Regions from separate parts of the Virgibacillus salexigens genome, predicted to be linked through region 2. Evidence: predicted binding sites of a transcription regulator. Region 2 holds the regulator's gene; the other holds the start of a gene.
The links. The regulator CtsR, encoded in region 2, represses protease genes until heat stress. The targets are predictions, from matches to a motif close to ATGGTCAATAAAGGTCAAACA.
Positions count from the first base shown of each region.

Region 1: the regulator CtsR is predicted to act here: its motif matches at 1,933-1,953, upstream of BN990_RS21135 (ATP-dependent Clp protease ATP-binding subunit).

Region 1 covers NZ_CCDP010000004.1:126,407-129,847, reverse strand. The annotation lists gene BN990_RS21135 (ATP-dependent Clp protease ATP-binding subunit) at 1-1,884, opposite strand, end outside; gene mbcS (acyl-CoA synthetase MbcS) at 2,136-3,441, opposite strand, start outside.
Region 2 covers NZ_CCDP010000002.1:1,047,476-1,050,916, reverse strand. The annotation lists rRNA gene rrf (5S ribosomal RNA) at 62-177, shown strand; gene BN990_RS18170 (MgtC/SapB family protein) at 313-1,011, shown strand; gene BN990_RS18165 (CtsR family transcriptional regulator) at 1,224-1,691, shown strand; gene BN990_RS18160 (UvrB/UvrC motif-containing protein) at 1,708-2,256, shown strand; gene BN990_RS18155 (protein arginine kinase) at 2,253-3,317, shown strand; gene clpC (ATP-dependent protease ATP-binding subunit ClpC) at 3,335-3,441, shown strand, end outside.

The DNA.
Region 1 (3,441 bases), on a different contig from region 2:
AATTTCCATTAAGTTTTCTTCAGTAAGTTCATTGAATTGGATAATCGCATCAAAACGGTTTAAGAATTCTGGTTTGAAGTAAGCACTTAAATTCTCCAAAGTAGAAACCGATTCATGTGAATCACTATTGAATCCTACATTAACCGTCTTAACCCCAGTTCCAGCATTACTTGTCATAATAATGACAGCTTCTTTAAAACTCACTGTTCTTCCTTGTGAATCTGTTAAATGACCATCCTCCATAATTTGTAAGAACATATTCTGCACATCTGGATGTGCTTTTTCAATTTCATCTAACAATATAATGGAATAAGGGTTTCTGCGAATTTTCTCCGTTAATTGTCCTGCTTCCTCATGGCCTACATAACCAGGAGGTGAACCAATAATTTTGGACACGGCGTGTTTTTCCATATATTCACTCATATCTAATCGAATTAATGAATCCCTTGAGCCAAATAGTTCTTCAGCTAATGCTTTCGTTAATTCCGTCTTCCCTACCCCAGTAGGACCTACAAATAGGAAAGAACCGATTGGTCGATACGTTGATTTTAAGCCGGCACGACTTCGACGAATTGCTTTTGCTACTTTATTAACAGCAACGTCTTGTCCAATTACTTTTGCTCCTAAGTTTTTACCAATGTTTTTCATTTTTTCTTGCTCATCGGCTTGTAGCTTTGTAACCGGAATACCTGTTTTTTCTTCCACAATTAATTGGATATCAGAAATGTCTACATCGATTACTTGCTCTTCATCTTTTGCTTTATCTAATTGTTTTTGTAATTGTATCTCCTGATATCTTAAATGAGCAGCACGTTCATAATCTTCTTTTTCTGCTGCATCTTCTTTCTCTTTAATTATTTCGTTTAAGCGTTGATTAATGGAATCAGAATCTTTTTGAGAATTTGATAGGTTCAAGCGTGAACCAACTTCATCCATCAGATCAATTGCCTTATCTGGTAAATATCTATCTTGAATATAACGTTTTGAAAGTGTTACGAAAGCTTGAATCGCATCATCAGAATAACGAACCTCATGAAAATTTTCATAGCGATCTTTTATTCCTTGTAGTATTTGCACCGCTTCTTCACTCGTTGGCTCTTTTACCATAATTGGTTGCAAACGACGTTCAAGTGCAGCATCCTTTTCAATTTGACGATATTCTTTCAATGTTGTAGCACCAATTAGTTGTAGCTCCCCACGTGCTAATGCAGGTTTTAAGATATTGCCAGCGTCCATTTGTGAACTTTCTGCCGTACCTGCTCCAACTATAAGGTGAACTTCATCCACGAACAAGATAACTTCCTGACGTTCTTGCAATTCTTGAATAAGCTGCTTCATACGTTCTTCGAATTGACCTCGAACACCAGTATTCGCAACTAAAGATGCCACATCTAGCATATAGATTTCCTTGTTCATTAATTTAGCAGGAACATCACCTTCCGTAATCTTCAAGGCTAATCCTTCTGCGATTGCCGTTTTACCAACACCCGGCTCGCCAATTAATACCGGATTATTCTTATTTCTTCGATTTAAGGTTTCCGTTACACGTTTTACTTCTTTATCTCTTCCAATAACCGGATCAATTAATCCAGCTCTTGCTGCATGTGTCACATTTTTGGCAAGTTGATCAATTAATCCATTCCCACGGTTCCCATTTTTCTCTTTCGTTCTTGTGCCCATTTTTTGTGCTCCATTTCCTTGCTGAGAAAATGCGTTAGAAGCATTTCCAAATGGTGTATTTGAGAAGAAGTCATTGGAATTCATCATTTGTCCTTGGATTTCACGAAAACATTCATTACAAAGATGCATTTGCATTTGTTGATGATTAATATTCATTGCAACATTTATACTTGCTTCGTTTTGACCACAATTTTGACAAAGCATTTCCATTCCTCCTTGGAATTATCATTTAATGTTGTTTACTCTAGTTTGACTTTGACTATCTTTGACCTTTGATTATCATTATACTCTGACCTTCTTTGACTTTCAAGAGGTTTGATCAAATTTTTTTAACCTTTACTTAAAACCAGTCATAACCTGACTTCATAACTATTATTCCCAAAGTAATTTGGTTATTAAACATAAGGCAGCGGTAAAAAACAAGGAGCATGAAATGCTCCTTGTTTTTTGACTAATCATTGCGTTTTAATTTTTTCTCTATTTCGTAATTCTACTCTCCTTGTCTTTCCTGATGTGGTTTTTGGTAGTTCATCAATGAACTCAATCTTTCTTGGATATTTATAAGGTCCTGTTAGTGTTTTTACATGATCTTGTAGCTGTTTAATCAGTGGTTCTTCTGCACGGGACCCATCACGTAATACAATAAAGGCTTTTACAATATTTCCTCGCAGTTCGTCTGGACTGGCTACAACGGCACACTCCTGTACAGCAGGATGTTTAACTAAAGCATCTTCTACTTCAAAAGGGCCAATGGTATACCCTGAACTTATAATAATGTCATCGCTTCTTCCCTCAAACCAAAAATATCCTTCTTCATCCTTGGAAGCCTGATCACCTGTAATATAATAATCCCTTCGTCTTGACATATTCGTTCGTTCTTCATCTTTATAGTATTCACGAAACAATGCTGGACAATCAAGTCTAACAGCAATGTCACCTACTTCACCAGGTGTGACAGGTTCTCCATTTTCATCAATGATATCCACATCGTTTCCGGGAGTAGGTTTTCCCATTGACCCAGGTTTAACCTCCATACCTTTCAAGAAACCTAGTAATAATGTATTCTCGGTTTGCCCGTAACCATCACGAACAGTGATGTTAAAATAACGTTGAAATGTATCAATGACTTCAACATTTAAGGGTTCTCCAGCTGATACAGCACTATGCAATGCAGATAAATCATATCCATCTAGATGATCCGCTTTTGCCAGCATTCGATATTCTGTAGGCGTACAGCATAAAACATTAATTTTATGCTCTTGTAACAATTGTAAATATGTTTTCGCATCAAACTTTCCATTGTAAATATAGCCTGTAGCCCCTACACCTAAAACGGATAAGAATGGACTCCAAACCCATTTCTGCCAACCTGGTCCAGCTGTCGCCCACACTTTATCGCCATTATTAATCGATAACCAGTTTTCTGCGGCTGTTTTTAAGTGAGCAAAACCCCATCCATGCGTATGGACAACTCCTTTTGGATTGCCTGTTGTCCCCGATGTATAAGGTAAAAAGGCGATATCGTCCCTTCTTGTTTCTGCTACTTGTAATTGATCACTCGCATCCTCCATTAAGCCATCTAAAAAAAGCCATCCATCTTGAGGTTTTCCAATGACGAACCGATGCAAGTCTTCATATTGATCAATCGTTAGATATTGGTCAATGTATGGATAATAACTTATGATGCCACGAACTTCTCCATGTGTTACACGATATTGGAGGTCCTTTGTCTTTAACATTTCTGAACTAGGAATAATTATA
Region 2 (3,441 bases):
AGAAACAATTATAATAATGGTTGTCACTGTTTTTTCGACAATCACTTGGCAGATATCATTGTCTGGTAGCAATAGCGGAGAGGTCACACCTGTTCCCATGCCGAACACAGTAGTTAAGCTCTCCAGCGCCAATGGTAGTTGGGGCTTTGCCCCTGCAAGAGTAGGACGCCGCCAGGCCATTTCATAAACTGACCGTAAGTACTACGGTCAGTTTTTTGTTTATATAGACTAAGGTTTTTAAGCATATATATGGTGGGCATACCATATTTTGATATATATTATTTTATAAAATAAAACAGGAGGTGCGAAAATTTGGAGGAAATCCTAGATGACTTATTAGGTGAACATTTCTATCTCATTATGACACGTGTGTTAATTGCACTGGTTTTATCTGGATTAATTGGATTTGAAAGAGAGATTAAGAATCATTCAGCGGGTTTTCGCACACACATCTTAGTTGGTGTGGGTTCTTGTTTAATGATGCTTCTTTCGCTATTTGGTTTCGAATCATTTATGGAAGAATATGATCAAGTTCAATTTGACCCAGCGAGAATTCCTTCATATGTTATTAGTGGGATCGGCTTTCTTGGAGCGGGTACGATTATTGTTTATGGTGGAACCATTCGTGGTTTAACAACTGCTGCTTCTATATGGACCGTAGCTGGACTAGGTTTAGTAGTCGGAGCAGGAATGTACGCAGCAGCTGTTTTTACAACGTTGATTATTTTATTGAGTTTAATTTTTCTTAATAACTTTGAGCGATTGTTTAGACGTGGTGGCAGCTCGAATTTAATACAAATTGTTACATTACCTGGTTTACATGTAAATGAAGTTGTTGCTGCTTTTGAAAAATTTAATTTAACAATAAAAGAAGTAGAGATCATCAAAATAGAAAATGACTTGCGAAATATATTTATTAAAATCGAAAAAAAGCCAGACTTAGATCGTATATCATTATTCGAGGAGATCTCAAAGGTTGATCATGTTAAAAATATCACGGAACTTAAATAAGAAAGACTACAAAAAGAACCTTACAACATACAATAAGTTGTAAGGTTTTTAAAAAATTTAAGGATGATACCACTCTTAGGTTTTGTATCTTTGTTTTTTGTCAAAAATAAGCTTAGACAATGTATTTGCATCTTTAGTATTTTGCCGTATAATAAAGGTATAGTCAAAGATAGTCAAAGTCAAAGGATAATGATCTAAAAGGGGGTGGGCATATGAGTAATATATCAGATATAATTGAAAATTATCTAAAGCAAATACTCCAAGCAAAAGGGAAAAATGTAATTGAAATAAAACGAAGCGAGATTGCTGATCAATTTCAATGTGTCCCCTCACAAATTAATTATGTGATTAACACTAGGTTTACCGTGGAAAAAGGATATATAGTTGAAAGTAAACGTGGAGGCGGTGGATATATTCGAATCATGCGAGTTATTCATCAAGATAAATCGGATCTAATTGATGAGATTATTAGTATGGTCAATCCAACCGTCTCGCAACAAAAAACCATAGATGTCTTAGAAAGGTTATTAGAGGAACAAATTGTTACGCAGAGGGAAGCAAAGATTATGCTTAGTGCAATAGGAAGAGAAACGCTAGCTTTCCAACTGCCATTACGTGATGAGATCCGTGCACGCATATTAACTTCTATGCTTCGTACGTTAAAGTATTTAAATAAGTAAAGGGGGTAATCAGAAAATGAAGTGCCAGGAATGTCATGAGCGACCTGCGACACTCCATTTTTCCCAAGTAATTCAAGGGAAGAAAATGGAAGTCCATGTTTGCAATGTTTGTGCAAAGGAAAAAGGGTATATGAATTATCCTGAAGATGGTTATTCCTTGCATCATTTGTTATCTGGACTCTTTAACTTTGATACATCTAATATTGCAAGCGCACAAGGAACTACTTACCAGCAGGTAAATGAATTGCAGTGTCCAAAATGTGAATTGACTTTTTCTGAATTTAAACAGATTGGTAAATTTGGGTGTGCAGTCTGTTATGAAACGTTTAATGAACGTCTTGACCCTATTTTTCGCCGAGTACATGCAGGAAATACAAAGCATAATGGTAAAATACCGAAACGTCAGGGTGGGGACTTGCATAAAAAGAAACAGATAGAAGCTTTAAAAGATCAATTAAAATCCTTAGTTGAAAATGAAGCGTTTGAAGAAGCTGCAAAAGTCCGAGATAAAATTAAAGCATTGAATCAAGACCAGGATAAGCCAGAGGCAGGTGATCAGTCTTGACTTTACAACAGTTTATGAATGAAGCGCTTAGCCCGTGGATGAGAAAAGAAGGCCCAGATAGCGATATTGTATTAAGCAGTCGGATTCGGCTTGCTAGAAACTTTGCAAATGTAGCTTATCCTATTCTTGCTGATCCAGATCAATTAGAAGAAATTCGCAATTTCTTTAAAGAGAAATATGAGAATCAATCTTTTGAGGAATATAAACAGTTTGCTTTTATCTCTATTCGAGATTTATCATCAGTAGAAAAACGGGTATTAGTAGAAAAACATTTAATTAGCCCTTTATTGGCAAAATATTCCGAATCAGCAGCCACTTTAATATCAGAAAATGAGCAAGTGTCATTAATGATTAACGAAGAAGATCACATTCGAATGCAATTATACTTCCCAGGTTTTCAGCTATCCAAAGCACTTAATAAGGCTTTTGAATTTGATGATTGGCTAGAAGAGAAAATTAATTATGCATTTGATGAAACAAGAGGGTATTTAACCAGCTGTCCTACAAATGTGGGTACCGGTATGCGTGCTTCTGTTATGATGCATCTTCCTGCACTCGTTTTTACAAAGCAAATTAATCGTATGATTCCAGCAATTAATCAATTAGGTTTAGTAGTTCGCGGAATCTATGGGGAAGGCAGTGAGGCTCAAGGTAATATTTTTCAAATTTCTAACCAAATAACCCTTGGAAAGTCGGAAGAAGATATTGTTGAGGATTTGCAAAGCGTGGTACAGCAGCTTATTGAGCATGAGCGACATGCACGGGAACAGTTAATGGATCAAATGCGTACAAAATTAGAGGACCGGATATGCCGTTCATATGGTGTACTAGAATATGCAAGAATTATTGAATCGAAAGAAGCTGCTCAATGTTTATCAGATGTTCGATTAGGGATAGACTTAGGATTATTAGGAAATGTTTCTCGAAATATATTAAATGAATTAATGATACTTACGCAACCAGGATTCTTACAACAATATGCCAAAAAAACGTTGACAGCAAATGAACGTGATGTGTTACGAGCGTCACTCATTCGCCAGCGATTAGAATTAGAGAAATAGATAGGAGGAATTATTATATGATGTTTGGACGTTTCACTGAAAGAGCACAAAAGGTACTAGCGTTATCACAAGAAGAAGCTGTACGACTTGGACATAATAATATTGGTACAGAACATATCCTTTT